4 regions of the Exiguobacterium sp. Helios genome follow, and region 1 is predicted to be linked to each of the others. Evidence: riboswitches for the same ligand, from Rfam matches in the RefSeq annotation. Region 1 holds a riboswitch; each other region holds the start of a gene.
What was found. Region 1 has a riboswitch for S-adenosylmethionine ahead of msrA (peptide-methionine (S)-S-oxide reductase MsrA). Riboswitches for the same ligand answer to the same signal wherever they lie in the genome.
Positions count from the first base shown of each region.

Region 1 (4,213 bases):
GGTATGGGGAATATCAGCCATGCCGAACTGACGGCGGCGGTCTCGAATGCCGGAGGTCTCGGAACGATTGGATGCGGAACGATGACGCCTGTCGAGGTCAAACAATTGATTGACGCGACACGAAGCTTGACGTCGCGTCCGTTTGCCTTGAATATCGCCATCCGGGTCTCACCTTATACCGAACAGTTGATTGAGTTAGCAATCGAGGAACGGATTCCGGTCGTGTCCTTGTCAGCCGGTAATCCGGCTCCTTTTTTATCGAAGTTACGGGAGGCGGGAATCCGGACGATTGGTGTCGTTGCTTCCGTCAAACAGGCAATTAAAGCCGAGCAGTCCGGAGTGGACATACTGGTAGCGGAAGGCGTCGAGGCGGCGGGAATCAATTCACCGCTCGAGTTGACGACGATGACCCTGATTCCGCAAATCACGGATCATGTCACGCTTCCTGTCCTTGCCGCGGGCGGCATCGGCGACGGACGTGGTCTTGCAGCAGCCTGGATGCTCGGAGCAGAAGGCGTGCAGCTCGGAACCCGGTTGATTGCGACACAGGAATCCCGTGTCCATGAGCACTATAAAAGACACCTCGTGCAGGCGGATGATCTCGGGACACGAATCATCGGCCGAGAAGTCGGACAAGTCCGGCGGGTATTGAACGGACCGTATGTCGATGCGTTGCAGCCGACATCACTCGCTGCCTTTCAGGAACAGACGAACGAATCGTTTCATATCAAAGGGGCACTCGAAGGCGACGAAACAGCAGGATACGTCAATGCCGGTCTCGTTTCCGGTTTGATTGATGATGTTCCGACCGTTGCGGAACTCTTTAACCGGATGATGGATGATGCTTTCGGACGAATCGAACGGACATACCGGGCACTCCAGTAACTCCAGTAACGTGAATATAAGCGCAGCTGACCGATCAGGTCGGCTTTTTTTGTGTTTCAGGACATTTGTCCTTTAAAAAGATGACAGAATAGGGTCTACTCGTAACTAGAGAAAAAGGAGGATGAAGATGCAAGGAATCGTGTTTGCCTTATTCAGTGGATTGTTTATTGCCTTACAAGGCATCTTTAATGCCCGGCTCGGTGACGCGGTTGGTCCATGGTTATCCGTAACCATCGTCCATTTCGTTGGTCTGATCGGATGTTTATTGATTTACGGCTTTGTTCGGGATCGTAAAATCGGCGGTTTTCGCACGTTACCGCTTATTTATGCGAGCGGCGGATTGCTCGGTGTTTTAGTCGTCGTTACGGAACTGACGTCAATTCAATTACTCGGCATGACATGGGCAATGTCGCTGTTGCTCGTCGCACAGATTCTGTGTGCCTTTGTAATTGATTTGAACGGCTGGTTCGGAGTCATTAAAAAAAGCAGTAACAAAGGGCAGTGGATCGGAGTCGGTTTGATGTTGACCGGCGTCCTGATCTTTTCATTTACCTGAGTAGGAGGAGATAGAAATGGGATTAGGCATGTTTTGTGCCATCGTCGCAGGGATGATGATCAGTTTACAAACTGTTTTGAACGCACGGATGAGTCATGTCTTTGGTGCCTGGGCGACGACGACGTTAGTCTTTTTGGTCGGTCTGATTGGTTCGTTGCTTGCCTTGGTTTTCTTTCGGGGCGGGGAGGTCGCAGCGCTTACGGAGGTCGAACCGCTTTATCTATTTGGCGGTTTCGTCGGTGTCGGTGTCGTATTTTGTGTCATGCGGGGTATTCAACTGCTCGGTCCGTCCATCGCGATTTCCGTCGTCCTGATTTCGCAACTCAGTTTTGCGTTGTGTGTCGACGTTTTTGGCTGGTTTGGTTTACCAAAAGTCGATTTATCGTTTGGGCAGATCATCGGCCTGGCCGTCATGCTGAGCGGCATTTTCGTCTTAAAACGGTATCAGGTCGTGGACGAGTCAAATCAAACAGATGAAATCAAAGCGATTTCTTAAAAACATCGTCAACCACTCAAAAGAGATCACGGCTTTCACGCGACTTTTACAGTAAAGTGCGTGAAAGGGTGATCTCTTTTAAAAGACGCTTCGTTTAAATCAGACGGATACTTCTTCTTTCCAGGCGACGTCGATAAAGGCATCACGGCCGGAGGCTTTCCGGTCTTTTTTGTAGTGGGCCGGATTTTTTTTATGGAAGTCCTGATGGTATTCTTCCGCCGGATAGAAAGCAGCTGCCGGTTCGATCCGTGTAACGATCGGTTGTTTGAAACGGTTTGTTGCAGCCAGCGCATCACGTGACGCAATCGCTGCAAGGCGTTGTTCTTCCGTATGGTAAAAAATCGCCGGGGCATACTGTGTACCACGGTCCTGGAATTGTCCGCCGGCATCGGTCGGATCCGTTTGCGGCCAATACAGTTCGAGTAACCGTTCGTATGAGAACAGTGCCGGGTCAAATGTAATCTCGACGACTTCGGAATGTCCGGTCGTTCCGGTTTTGACCTGCTCATATGTCGGATTGTCGACGTGTCCTCCTGTATAACCGGACACGATACTGTGAATCCCCGGTAATTCCTCAAATGGTGTCACCATGCACCAGAAACATCCTCCTGCAAATGTTGCTTTTTCCATGTCATCTCTCCCTTTCTCCTGGCCTCTTGAGCCGTAATGCTCTCATTTCTGACAGCGAGAAAACGAAAACGACTCCTTTGCTTGGTTGCAAAAGGAGTCGCCGCTTTTTATCAACCAAAGCTTTCGCTTTGCTGGTCGTAGCACCTTGCTGTGCGCAGGTTGCTGGGACGTCATCGATCCAGATCTCTCGGTCCACTCTTGATAAGTGTTATATGAAGTTGATGTAAGTTCGTTATCATTGGGATGATAATACCATTCATAAAAGTGGAAAGTCAATTCTTATGTTTGCAGGGCACGAAGAACTGTCGCCCCTAACGTTTTCGCCCCGATCAGTAAAGCCCGCTCATCGATTTCGTACTTCGGATGGTGTTGCGGATAAATCGTGCGTCCATCTGTTTTCGCGGAGCCGGTAAAGAAATAACTGCCCGGAACCTGTTCCAGGTAATAGGCAAAATCATCGGCTGCCATCATCGGTTTCATTTCACGGACCTGTGCTTCCGGCAAAAAACCGGCCGCTTCCCGGACGAGCTTCGTTTCATCCGGATGATTCCAAAGGGACGGGTAACCTGTCGTGAAATCAATGGAATAATCAGCGCCGATTCCGGTGCAGGTCGTCCGTGCGACGAGATCCACCTGTTGGCGCAACTGATGCCGGAGTTGTTCGTTGAACGTCCGGATTTCTCCGACAATCCGGGCTTCGCCGGTCACGATGTTCGGTGCGGTTCCGGCATGAAATGAACCGATTGCAACGATGGCCGGCTCAAACGGATCAACGCGCCGGCTGACGAGGTGCTGAAGATTACAGACAAGCTGTGCACCGGCGACAAGTGCGTCCTGCGTCCGGTGTGGCGCTTGGGCATGACCGCCTTGACCATGAACAACGATTTCAAATTCATCGATCGCACATAATGTATGCCCGCTGTGATAACCGATCGTTCCGACCGGAAGATCATTTTCGAGGTGTGTGCCGAAAATCGCATCGACACCGTCGAGACAGCCGTCCTCAATCATTTGAATCGCACCACCCGGAAATACTTCTTCACCGTGTTGGTGGATAAAGACGACAGTACCTGTTAATTCATCCCGGATGGCTTGAAAAGCAGCGGCGAGTCCAAGGACAATCGCCGTGTGTCCGTCGTGTCCGCAAGCATGCATGACACCGGGACGGATTGAGCGGAACGATAATTCCGTTTCTTCCTGGAGCGGTAACGCATCAAAATCGGCCCGGACCGCAATTGTTTTTCCGGGACGGGTGCCGGTCAGTGTCGCGACGATTCCGCTGCCACCGACGTTCGCACGGTAAGGAATACCGAGTGCATCATAAAACGCAGAAATTTTAGCAGGCGTCCGGACTTCCTGGAACGATAATTCCGGATGGCGGTGAAAGTCACGGCGTAAACGAATCATCTCTGATTCATACTCAGTTAAGTAGGTGAATAAATTTTCTTGCATCGAAATCATCCTTTTCGGTATGTCTTGAGTAAAAACGGGTACAGATAGAAGTAATCAATTAGAGGAGGAATCAACATATGGGTGAAATCATTGTCAATGCCGTTCTTACAGTCAAAGCAGGATTAGCTGATCAAGTCTTTCCGATTCTAAGTACAGTCTACAAAGCAGCGCAAAACGAGCCGGGCTGCCTACGT
Region 1 is NZ_CP053557.1:665,484-669,696, forward strand. It holds gene HNY42_RS03510 (NAD(P)H-dependent flavin oxidoreductase) at 1-885, shown strand, start outside; gene HNY42_RS03515 (DMT family transporter) at 1,013-1,441, shown strand; gene HNY42_RS03520 (DMT family transporter) at 1,458-1,937, shown strand; gene msrA (peptide-methionine (S)-S-oxide reductase MsrA) at 2,037-2,567, opposite strand; SAM riboswitch class I at 2,672-2,775, opposite strand; gene HNY42_RS03530 (M20 metallopeptidase family protein) at 2,847-4,019, opposite strand; gene HNY42_RS03535 (putative quinol monooxygenase) at 4,097-4,213, shown strand, end outside.

Region 2 (4,213 bases), 1.2 Mb from region 1:
TTTAAACGCGGGGACCGGCTGCTTTGATGGCATCCGTCGCACTTTCGAAACGTGCAAAGTTCTGCGTGAACTTTTGCGCGAGTGCAGTCGCTTGTTGTTCGTAAACAGATGAATCCGCCCATACCTTGACCGGATTGAGTAAATCAGTCGGAACACCGGGTACTTCAATCGGCATATGCAGACCGAAAATCGGATGTTCTTCTGTCGGGATGTCTGCGAGCAGGCCGTTGACGGCTGCATTGACCATCGTCCGTGTATACGAAAGTTTCATCCGGCTGCCGGTACCATAAGCCCCACCGGTCCAACCGGTGTTGACGAGATAAACGGTGACGCCGTGGCGATCAATCAGTTCCCCGAGCATCGTCGCATATTTTTCTGGAATCAACGGCAGGAACGGGGAACCGAAGCAGGTCGAAAACGTTGCTTCCGGTTCCGTGACACCACGCTCTGTGCCGGCAAGTTTAGATGTATAACCTGACAAGAAGTGATACATCGCTTGTTCTTTTGTCAGTTTACTGATCGGAGGCAGTACACCGTAAGCATCTGCTGTCAGGAAGACAATCGTTTTCGGATGACCGGCGCGTGACGGGATGGCGATATTCTCGATTGCTGTGATCGGGTAAGCCGCACGCGTATTTTCCGTCAGTGAGGTATCATCATAATCCGGAATCCGGGTGTCGTCGAGGACGACGTTTTCAAGAACGGTTCCGAAGCGGATGGCGTCAAAGATTTGTGGTTCTTTTTCGCGTGACAAGTTGACCGTTTTCGCATAGCAGCCACCTTCGATGTTGAAGACACCGTCATGGGACCAACCGTGTTCATCGTCGCCGATCAATTGACGGCTCTCATCTGCAGACAGTGTGGTCTTACCAGTCCCGGATAGTCCGAAGAATAACGCGACATCCCCTTCGTGTCCAACGTTAGCGGAACAGTGCATCGACAACACTTCTTGTTGTGGTAAGAGATAGTTCATGACCGAGAAAATTGATTTTTTAATTTCTCCGGCGTACTCTGTACCACCGATCAAGACAATACGGTGTTCGAAAGACATCGCGATGAATGTCTCCGAGTTTGTCCCGTCGACCGCCGGATCCGCTTTAAAATGTGGTGCGTAGACGACCGTAAATGGTTCAAAGGCCGCAACCGTAGGATATTCGCGTAAGAATAGCTGTTTCGCAAACAAATTATGCCAAGCATATTCGGTTACGACGCGCACTGGAAGGGTGAAATGCGTATCGGCACCAGCAGCAGCTTCTGTGTAGTAAAGTTGATCTGCTTCGTTCATATAACGAAGAACTTTTTGTAACAGTTGCTCGAATTTGTCCGATTCCATTGGTTGATTGACATGACCCCAATCGATATGCATCTCACACGATTGATCACGGACGATGAACTTGTCTTTCGGTGAACGACCTGTAAATTTCCCCGTTTCTACAGACAAAGCACCATTTTCTGCAAGAACTCCTTCTTTGTTGCGAATCGCATGTTCGACTAGTTCAGCAACGGACAGTTGTTTGAACACATGCTCCTTCTTGAGTAGCTCTTCGATATTCAGGACCGTCATCGGCATCCTGACCCCACCTTTCCCCTACGTTGGTTTTAGCTCTACTATTAGTGTGGCACATTTATTATATATGACATACTAATGATAGGGCAATCATTTTCCTGCGCTGATTTCTATTTATCTGGAAACGCTTTCAGCATTAACAGTTTAACATCTCTTCCGAAATTTTTCGACTAGAAATTAAAACGTTGCTTGACAGAGTGAGCACAAGTTTATATCATGTAATTCGTAACGGATACTCTTATTCTGAGCAGGTGGAGGGAACAAGGCCCGAAGAAACCCGGCAACCGTCTTATATTAATTTCATCATTAATGTAGGAAAAGGTGCTCTCCTGAAGCGAAGTAAACACTTCGAACGATAAGAGGGTAAAGGAAGAACGCACAACCTTTCCCTGACCATTTTTGGACATGGAAAGGTTTTTTTCATTTTACCGTCCCACTCAACTAGGGGAAATGAGTACACCGTCAAATTCTTTTTTGGGAGGGTCAAACATGACAAACCTTAATCGCCGACTATTTACGTCGGAATCAGTAACTGAAGGTCACCCGGATAAAATCTGTGACCAGATTTCGGATTCAATTTTGGATGCAATTCTTGCAGCCGATCCAAACGCACGTGTTGCGGCAGAAACTTCTGTCACGACAGGACTCGTATTAGTAGCTGGAGAAATCACGACATCAACTTACGTGGATATCCCGAAAGTCGTTCGTGAAACTATTCGTGAAATCGGCTATACACGCGCTAAATACGGTTTCGATGCAGACACTTGTGCTGTATTGACATCAATCGATGAGCAGTCAGCAGACATCGCTCTCGGTGTGGACCAAGCGCTTGAAGCACGCGAAGGAAACATGTCCGATGAAGAAATCGATGCGATCGGAGCAGGAGACCAAGGTCTGATGTTCGGTTATGCAACGAAAGAAACACCGGAACTCATGCCACTTCCAATCTCGCTTTCACACAAACTGGCTCGTCGTTTGGCAGAGGTCCGCAAAACGGGGCAACTCGATTACCTCCGTCCGGATGGTAAAACGCAAGTTACGGTTGAATACAACGAGAACAATGAACCTGTTCGCGTCGATACAATCGTCATCTCGACACAACATGCAGAAGAAGTGACGCTTGAGCAAATTCAAGCTGATCTGAAAGAACATGTCATCGCACCGGTCATCCCGGCAGAGTACATCGATGCAGACACAAAATTCTTCATCAACCCGACTGGTCGTTTCGTCATCGGCGGACCACAAGGAGATGCAGGGTTGACAGGTCGTAAAATCATCGTTGATACGTATGGCGGATATGCACGTCACGGCGGTGGAGCGTTCTCTGGTAAAGATCCAACGAAAGTCGACCGTTCAGCTGCTTACGCAGCACGTTATGTCGCGAAAAACCTGGTTGCATCTGGTCTTGCGGACAAAGCAGAAGTTCAACTTGCTTACGCAATCGGTGTGGCGCACCCGGTTTCAATCGCAGTCGATACGTTCGGTACAGGAAAACTTCCTGAAGCGCAACTAGTTGAATTAATCGCAGAAAACTTTGATCTCCGTCCTGCAGGGATCATCAAGATGCTTGATCTCCGCCGTCCGATTTATCGTCAGACAGCAGCTTATGGTCACTTCGGTCGTACAGACATCGAATTACCATGGGAGCAAACAGATAAAGCCGCTACTCTTGAAGAGCAGGCAAAACGTTTCGCATAATCCTGAGTTCAGAAACTCCCTTTTAAGGGTGTTTCTGAACTTTTTTTGTTTCTCCGGAACTTTGCAGGGAAACGACTGAAATTTCTAGAAAAGGGTAAAAGAACATGAGCCTGTAAAAGGAAAAGGGGGATTTCGGTATGGAGATACGCGAAGCAGTTCCGGCTGATGCAGCACGCATTCATGATATTGCGCTCACGTCCTGGATGGACACATATGAGGAAATCTATTCAGAGCGTTCGAAAGCCCATTTCGTACAAGAAGCGTACCCGCAGGAAGAAGTGGTCCGAGCAATCCGGACAGCGGAAGAAGCACGTGGAGAATACTTCAATGTCGGACTGATCGACGGGGAAATCGTCGGTTTTATCCACGCCATCGATGTGGATGGAACGTGGGAAATCGTCCGGCTGTATGTCTTGCCGAAATACCAGCAAAACGGAATCGGACGCCGGCTGATCCGCGAACTGGAATTGCAAGGGGCGTCTCCGATTGAAGTGTATGTTGAATCCCGAAACTATAAAGCCCGTCACTTTTTGACTTCATACGGATTTAAGGAAATCAGCGAGACGACAGAGGAAGTCTTCGGACAGGTGGAACCTGTGACGCGACTACAACGTATATATTAAAGAAACGGAATCCGACTTAAGGCGGTTTGGCTGAAGTCGGATTTGTTGCATACTAAACAGATATCGAATGAAGAGGTGAGTTTGTGGTAGAACAACCAACCGGAGTGATCGTTCTTGTATATCCACTCCAATTACGTGCCCGGCCAAGTGAAGCACTGATTCGTGTCTTAGAGCACGAATATGAGGTCCTCTTGGTCGACGCACCCCGTCGTGTATCGTTTGAAGAACATCAACAGTTATTAAAAGAAGCACTACGCGAAGCCGGTAAGCGGAAATTACCGATTCATATCATTGCCTGCAGTATGGGAGCGCTTGTCGTCAACCG
Region 2 is NZ_CP053557.1:2,532,460-2,536,672, reverse strand. It holds gene pckA (phosphoenolpyruvate carboxykinase (ATP)) at 2-1,570, opposite strand; SAM riboswitch class I at 1,803-1,929, shown strand; gene metK (methionine adenosyltransferase) at 2,057-3,265, shown strand; gene HNY42_RS13165 (GNAT family N-acetyltransferase) at 3,403-3,888, shown strand; gene HNY42_RS13160 (alpha/beta fold hydrolase) at 3,972-4,213, shown strand, end outside.
Region 2: it holds a riboswitch for S-adenosylmethionine, as region 1 does, so the genes downstream of both, metK (methionine adenosyltransferase) here and msrA (peptide-methionine (S)-S-oxide reductase MsrA) in region 1, are expected to answer to the same signal.

Region 3 (4,213 bases), 740 kb from region 1:
CAGAAATACGTAACTTCGGAGCCATTCGATGGAGCAACGGCATTCCAAGTTTCAGACCGAGCACATAGCTGATTGTCATTCCGATACAACTGCCGGCATAGGCAGCAAAAATTGTTCCGACGAGCGGCAAATCACCATGATGCATCCAGAATCCTGACATGACGAGTAACGTCTCGTCTGGAACCGGAAGACCGACGATTCCACCGGCCAGAAGAATTGCGAGTCCGAACGCTCCATATTGATGGAGGACTTCATGTAATATGTGATGAATCGGAGTCACCTTCCTTCAAAGAAACTTCTCTTTCAGTGTACAGGAAATACATACCAGTTGAAATGAGAAGATGAAGAAAGTGGCGAATTTGGCAAGGGTTTTTGATTTTTAGAAGTCAATCCTTTTTCTCAATTTAGATTCGGGCTATACTCGTTAAAGTGACTAATTTAGAGGACGGTGTTTACGATGATGCATGTGATCAATCAATATGGTTGGATTGAAGTGATTTGCGGAAGTATGTTTTCCGGTAAGTCAGAAGAACTGATCCGTCGTGTCAGACGGGCACAGTATGGAAAGTTACCGGTTCAAGTGTTCAAGCCGGCAATCGATGACCGGTATCATGAAGAGCATGTCGTGTCGCATATCGGCAACTCGGTCATTGCGATTCCGATGGCGACGAGCCGTGATGTCTATGCAGCAGTGGCGGAAGAGACGCAAATCGTCGCGATTGACGAAGTTCAATTTTTTGACGATGAGATTGTCGCAGTCATCGAAGCACTGGCTCAGGATGGCAAACGCGTTATTTGTGCGGGACTCGATCAGGATTTTCGGGCCGAGCCATTCGGCAAGATGCCTGAATTACTGGCACGTGCGGAATTCGTGACGAAATTACAGGCGATTTGTCTGTCGTGTGGAGATCCGGCGTCACGGACACAACGATTGATTGACGGGAAGCCGGCAAACTACAATGATCCAATCATTCTCGTCGGGGCGTCTGAATCCTATGAACCGCGTTGCCGTCATTGTCATCAAGTTCCGGGCAAACCGCAACCGTTACAGGAATGGAAAAAACAACAGCAAAATTGAGAATAGACGATTTGAAAAAGTGAACGATTCTTTGGCCTCACGGCCGGGAATCGTTCACTTTTTTTTATCAACCAGTTCGTGTCAACCGGCTGAACTGTTCGATGAATTGTAAGGTCTCACGGACAATCGTCTTTTGATCATGGTCAAGCGTCGCGACATGGTACGAGTCGAGCAGACAATAACTGCGTTTATCTGTTGCCCCAATCGTCCGGTACAAATAATCGGAACAGGCCGGCGGGACGACGTGATCCTCAGCAGAATATAAAATAAGTGTCGGAATTTGAATCGTCGCTAAGTGTAGTCGCGTGTCATCAATGAGTCGTAACAGTTCTGAAGCACAAACTGCGGGGACAAGATCATAGATGATTTCAAAAGCGGTCTGCTTGATATCAGGGGTGCTTTCCGGCAGATAGACCGGACAATCGGTGAAGGATAAGGCTTCGTAAGCAGGGACGGACAAGGCGGCATTGATCGTGATGATTCCTGCAATCGGGAGACCTTCAGCGGCAAGTGACAGGGCAAGTGTCGCCCCCATCGATTGTCCGACGATGAAGATCGATTCGCACCGTCTGGCTAACTGTTCGAAGCCGTCACGCAAGCTCTGTTTCCAGTCATCTGCCGTCGTCGCTTCGAATTCCAGGACATCGGTCCCATGACCGTGCAGGCGAGGGGCATAGACGGAGAAACCTTGTTCTGCGAACTGTTCTCCTACAGCCCGAACGCTTTGCGGCGTTGCGTTAAAACCATGACAGAGCAAAATGCCGACGGATCCGCGTCCTAAGGAAAAGGCTTCCGCACCCGGTATAACAGGATAAACCATACTCATCATCTCGTCCTCCATTTCAAAAATAAAAACCCGTTTGGCTTTGGACGCAAACGAGTTTCTCGTGTGTATCATCCAAAGCAACCGCTTTGCTGGTCGGAGCACCTTGCATAACAGCAGGTTGCCGTGGAGTCCTAGAGCCAGGTCTCTCGTCCACTCTTGATATATCGTATAGGAATTGTCGGATTAATCATTGAGAAGATGATAGCATTGGCGGAAATGAATTGTCAAACTCTCTTGAACAGGCGTCAAAATTCAAACAACGATCCAGTTTGTCCCGGGAAAAAAATCGATATGGGTCATATGGTTTATTTTTGAAAATATGGTTGACCTTTAAAAGATCTTTCTGTAGTGTAAAAATTAGTTTTACGACATAAGTTCAACCGGCAACAACACACATACGAATTTCATACCGCAACACTTATCCAGAGAGGTGGAGGGACTGGCCCTACGAAACCTCGGCAACAGACTCATTATGAGCACTGTGCCAATTCCATCAGACAATTGTCTGAGAGATGAGTCGAGTGGATTCTGCCATTGTGCGGATCCAGGTCTCTTCTTGTTTCTTAAGAAGAGACCTTTTTTGTATTTTAAAGGGGGAACAAGTGGTGATTACATTCAAAAATGTAAAAAAAATCTATGAAACAAAGGAACAATCGATTGCTGCGCTGAACGGGGTCGATCTCGAAATCCGAAAGGGAGAAATCTTCGGTGTCATCGGTTTCAGTGGAGCCGGTAAAAGTTCCTTATTACGATGCGTCAACCTGCTTGAACGGCCGACATCGGGCAGTGTGACGGTCGATGGCCAAGATTTGACGGCGCTCTCGGCGAAACAGTTACGGGAAGCCAAACAACACATCGGGATGATTTTTCAGCACTTCAATCTGCTGGATTCGAATACGGTTTTTGCGAACGTCGCAAAACCCCTTGTCTTAAAGGGCGTCAAAAAAGACGAGGTCCATCGGCGGGTCAATGAACTGCTGGATTTCGTCGACTTGGCGGATAAGGCCGATCATTACCCGGATCAGTTATCGGGCGGACAGAAACAACGGGTCGGGATTGCCCGGGCACTTGCCACCCAGCCGTCCGTCCTGTTGTGTGACGAAGCAACCTCGGCGCTTGATCCGCAGACGACACAACACATATTACGCCTGCTGAAACAAATCAATCAGGAATACGGCATCACGATCTTACTGATTACCCATGAGATGGGTGTCATCCGTGAAATTTGTGACCGGGTCGCCGTCATCGAAGCCGGCAAGTTGATTGAATCGGGTACCGTATTCGACGTCTTTTCGAACCCCCAGACGGCGACGGCAAAAAACTTCGTCCGTTCCGTCATGCAGGATGAGATTCCGGCGTCAGTTCAAAAAGTCATCGATCAACGGGATACCGGGCACCATATCTACAAAATCAACTTCCTCGGGGCAGGGACCGGACAACCGCTTTTATCGCAAGTCGCGAAACGGTTTGATGTCGACCTCAACATCCTGCACGGCAGCATCACGGAACTGCAAAACATTCCGTTTGGCAGTCTGCTTGTTGAACTGATCGGTGATGCGGCGGAAATCAAACGGGCACTGCATTACATCGATCAATCGGATGTCGTCGTCGAGGAGGTGCTCGCAGATGCTGGTTAACTATACGGATATTTGGACCGCTTTTTTGCAAACGATGACGATGGTCGGACTGTCGTTACTCTTTTCGACATTGATTGGTTTACCGCTCGGCATCCTGCTTGTCGTGACACGAAAAGGAGCATTGCTCGAACAAATCCCCTTCTTCAATGTCTTAAGCAGTATTGTCAACATCTTCCGGTCCGTTCCGTTCATTATTTTGCTCGTCGCGATCATTCCGTTGACCCGCTTGATTGTCGGATCGTCGATCGGGACGCAGGCAGCGATCGTTCCGCTCGTCTTTTATGCGGCACCGTACATCGCCCGCCTGATTGAAAGTTCATTGCTCGAAGTCGACACCGGTGTCTTGGAGGCGGCAGAAGCGATGGGGGCGACACCGCTGCAGACGATTTTCCGTTTCCTCTTGCCGGAAGCCCTCAGCTCGCTTGTCCTGAACCTGACGATTGCGACAATCGGCTTGATCGGGGCATCGGCAATGGCCGGGGCAATCGGCGGCGGGGGACTGGGTGACTTGGCGATCACGTACGGCTATCAACGGTTTGATACGACCGTCATGATCATCACGGTCGGGATTCTCGTCATTTTGGTTCAAGGGTTACAGACAACAGGCAACCTGTTGGCACGAAAAATTCGGAGACACTAAAAAAACATAGAACAGATAAGGGAGAGATGGAT
Region 3 is NZ_CP053557.1:2,965,234-2,969,446, reverse strand. It holds gene HNY42_RS15285 (DedA family protein) at 1-280, opposite strand, end outside; gene HNY42_RS15280 (thymidine kinase) at 458-1,078, shown strand; gene HNY42_RS15275 (alpha/beta hydrolase) at 1,146-1,904, opposite strand; SAM riboswitch class I at 1,967-2,070, opposite strand; SAM riboswitch class I at 2,320-2,423, shown strand; gene HNY42_RS15270 (methionine ABC transporter ATP-binding protein) at 2,510-3,541, shown strand; gene HNY42_RS15265 (methionine ABC transporter permease) at 3,531-4,181, shown strand.
Region 3: it holds a riboswitch for S-adenosylmethionine, as region 1 does, so the genes downstream of both, HNY42_RS15275 (alpha/beta hydrolase) here and msrA (peptide-methionine (S)-S-oxide reductase MsrA) in region 1, are expected to answer to the same signal.

Region 4 (4,213 bases), 510 kb from region 1:
GCCAGGCTTCCTCGATTGGAACATCCAGTCTCTTTTCTTCATGCCACGTTACCATCCCAACACCTCCTTTTACTGAAAAATACCCTGATGTGTGCAGTTCTAACTTCAGACTACACACATGCAGGGTATTTGGCTTATTTTAATCGGTCCGTGATGATTATTTTACAGTCTGACGTTCAAGGGCCGCACCGAGGAACTTCGCCAGTTCGAGCATGCCGAACTTACCGGCAGCTGCTTCCGCGTCTGAATTGTAATTCGTATTCGTATTGACGTCATACGTATAGATTGTTCCATCCGCATCCTTGATGAACTCGATGCCGGCGACCGCGATCTGGTTCGCTTGCAGGAAGGCTTCATACTTTTGAATGATCGGATCATTAAATCCGTCGACGACTTTAAACTTCATCGGTGTTTGTGGGGCATCTTCCCCGACCGGGCAGAACAAGTCGTCAATGACACAGGCATCTGCCGGGCACAGTTCAAATCCTTCTGATGTGTCGACCTGGACAGCATAAACAAACTTCCCGCCGACGAACTCACAGCGCGTGATGTACGGTTCCGGTGCCTGGATATATTCTTGAATCAGCGTGATCCCGTCGACCGGTTCATCAAACGTTGGTCCATCAAGATATGTCTCAAGTGCTTCGATCGAATGGAACAACTGGACACCAAGTCCTTTTCCGGCACGGTTGTGTTTCGTGATAAACGAGGACACGCCGATGTTTTTCGCCGCTTCGACGATTTGATCACGCCCGACGGCAGCTGTCGTTTTCGGAACCCGGATACCGGCTTTTCGAAGGGCCGTATACTGATTGATTTTACTCACTTCAAGACGCAAGGCACGTGTTCCGTTAAAGACAGTCCGGTCGTGTTCCTCTAGCCACGCGAGTACCCCTTCCGTCAGTTCCGGGGCGTAGCGGTGCCCGCGCGTATGCGACGACGCACTCATCCGGCTGTAGAAGACGCCTTCTGGCGGGACTTCATCAAGCGGGACCTGTCCTTCATCGAGATGCCACTGTTCATACGGCAACTCCAGTTCCTCGAGTCGTTTAATTAAATGGTCCGTCCATTCCTGGTTTTCGTGTAAGATATGAATTTTTGTCATTTGGTTTGACCTACCTTTCGTTTTTCTTCGACAAGCGGCATGACGTCGCGCGCGAAGCGTTCCATTTCTTCCAGTTGTGGTGAAAATTGAAGTAATAATAAGGAGACACCCACCTGCTCAAACGCAAGAATCCGTTCGGCAATCTGTTCCGGTGTTCCAATCAAATCAGGACGGAGTCCGCGGTTCGAGACCGAATAATCGTTCCGTTTTACCTGCTGTTCGAGTTGTGATTTGCTGACGAAGTCGTCGTACCCGGCGTATCCGGCACTGTCTTCCTTGACGTCCGTAATTCGTTGCCATTCTTGAATAGCCTCTTCTTCCGTATCGCGGCAGATGATATAAGCAGCCAATCCAAAACTTTCAAGCGGCGGTTGCCCTGTCGCTTGTCGGCGCGCCTTCATATCCTCAATCTTAACGGACACTTCTTCCACTGTTCCGCCGTGCATGACATAAGCGTCACAATGATTGACGATGGTTTGTTTGCCGGCTTCACTTTCCCCGCCTGCGTACAACTTGATGCCCGGTCGTTGAACCGGCTTCGGATGCAGTTGCGTCTTCTCGAGCGTATAGTAGTTCCCGTCGAAGCTGTACGGCGAAGCATCTGCCCATAATCCTTTCATGATCGTGACAAACTCTTCCGTCCGCGCGTAGCGTTCGTCGTGAGCTGTGAAGATCCCGTTGTATTGCCGCGCTTCTTCTTCCCACCAGGCAGAGACGACGTTTAACGTAAAGCGCCCGTGGCTAAGTTGATCGATGTTTGCTGCCATCTTCGCGGTCGTCGCCGGATTATGGAACCCCGGACGGACCGCTGTCATGATTTCCAGTCGTTCCGTCGTCGCGGCAATCGCCGCTGCCGTCGTCCAGGCTTCAAGACTTGGTGCTTCAAGTCCTTTGATGTCATTTAAGTTCAATTCCGCAATCAAGGTCGTTGAAAACCCGATTTGTTCAGCCGTTTGTGCGACCTGTTTCGCATAATCGAATGTCGCCGGCATCTGTTCGTCCTCGACATTCCGTAACCATCCGCCAAAAATCGGTAACCAAAATCCATACTCCATCCGTCATATCCCCCTTGTAAAAAAAAGTCGCTCTTCTCGAAAATCGAAAAGAGCGACGGATTAATCATGTCTGCTCTTATCTGTAAAGGAAAAGATTCCTTTAGGAAGTAGCACCTTCCGCTGCTAGCGGGGTTGCTGAAGTGTCTTCGGGCCATTCCCTCGACTTCTCTTGATAAGAATTATTGGAATTATCGTACACTTTTTAGCAGAGTAAAGCAATCATTAAACCTTGTTTTCCAATCGGAATTAAAAAGATATTCAAAAAAAGGACGAGAGCTAAGCTCTCATCCTCCTCGTCTTAATATGGGGCAACAAACGTCGATTGTTCGACGGGTGCTTCTTCGCCGCGGATCCGATCATAGAATTTTGCAAGCGTGACGCTGACGTAAGGAATAATCCACAAGAATCCGATTCCGATCGTAATCAATCCAAGGAAAAACCAGCCGATGAACGATAGAATCAACAGGAAAGCTTCCATTTTGTGTCCATCCATCATTTGACGTGACCGGGTGATTGCTTCCAATACACCAATCGAAGGTTCATCCCGCAAAATGTAGTAAGTTAACATATACGAAAATGATTTGATAATGGCCGGTACAACCAATAACAATGCCCATAGGAACAAGAATACAAATTGGACGATTGAAAGCAGGACAACTTTTATGAAATATTTATAGGGCTCAAATAAATCACTGATTTTTGTTTGTTCTCCCCGTGCGATAGAAAGTGAGAACCAGACCCATCCTGCACCAAGTGGGAGTAATAAGATCGTTGCAATCAATCCGAGGAAGTCAATCGTCTGGAAAGGTTCGTCATAATCAGACGACAGTAGTTCCGGAATGACTTGCAGAATTGCGAATAATAAAAACATCAAGACCGTAAAGCCCCAACGACCGCTTAATGCTTCCTTTGCTGATTTTTTTAATTGTGATGACATGAATATGATCCTCCTCAAAATAAGTTCTATCTCTATTTACGGCTCATGAAGAGAGGAGTTTCACCTTTTTTCAGGATTTTCCTGTTTTTAACTGATTTAAGCGTGCTTTTTCAAGTTGGCGCTGGCATGCCGTATACAACGAACGTCGTCCGTCGAGCCGCTCCATCGCAAACGGAATATCATGTTTCTTCGCCTGCGCGATGACGTGTGCTGAAGCCGCATGGGATACACGGCTCGTGATGACGACAATCGCATCGGTCTTTTTCGCGAGACTGGCAATCTTCTTCGCTGATTGGGCATCACCCGACAGATGGATCAACTCGATACCTGTTTTTTCGAAAAATGTCCGATAGACCGGTGCTTGCTGTTCATTGCCGACGATGACCAGCCGCATGCTTTCAAATGGTGCAAAATCAAGTGGTTCCTTATCGAGGAAGTCGATGGGCTGCCCCGGTACGGACGTCGTGACGAGTGGTGTCAACGGTCGGGATTTCTTTTCACGAATCCGGCGCGTTTTCTGTTCCTGTTTTACTTTCGATTTTCGTTTCATTTGCTTCAGATAGCATCCCGACTTTTTGACGGCTGATTCGTGAGTCGGTTCAACTGACGAAGGCCCTGGTGCTGTTGGATCGTTTGACGTCTCTAACAGTTGTACTGTCGGCTCTTGATATTGGAACGCATATTTCCAGGCAATCGTCAGTGTTTCAGGACGACCTTTCCACATGACGAGATCGACGAGCTGTCCTTCTTTCAGATGGAAGAAGCGCATGTCTTCAAGTGGTGTCGCATAGTAAAAAGGTTTTCCCGTCTCATCCTTTAATGCTCCTTCGACCGTCGATTCAATGATACCGTGATTTTTAACGATACATTTTTCAAAAACGATTCGTTCCGACAGTGGCTTCATCCGGTCAGTCGCGACAACAGCCATCACTTCAAGTGTCGTCCGGCGGGAGTCCTGATGTACGACTTGGACACGGATTTCCATTCCATGTTCGAGATTCCATTGCCGGATTTCTGTTTCCGAGATATGACTGTTCGGCCATTCCCGTAAAGAACCATCTTTTAATTCACGGACAAACGTATAGGCGTAACGTTGTTCGATGACAGGATTGATCT
Region 4 is NZ_CP053557.1:157,191-161,403, forward strand. It holds gene HNY42_RS00835 (SRPBCC family protein) at 1-55, opposite strand, end outside; gene HNY42_RS00840 (ATP-grasp domain-containing protein) at 158-1,105, opposite strand; gene HNY42_RS00845 (LLM class flavin-dependent oxidoreductase) at 1,102-2,160, opposite strand; SAM riboswitch class I at 2,234-2,339, opposite strand; gene HNY42_RS00850 (DUF975 family protein) at 2,459-3,097, opposite strand; gene HNY42_RS00855 (DUF2325 domain-containing protein) at 3,168-4,213, opposite strand, start outside.
Region 4: it holds a riboswitch for S-adenosylmethionine, as region 1 does, so the genes downstream of both, HNY42_RS00845 (LLM class flavin-dependent oxidoreductase) here and msrA (peptide-methionine (S)-S-oxide reductase MsrA) in region 1, are expected to answer to the same signal.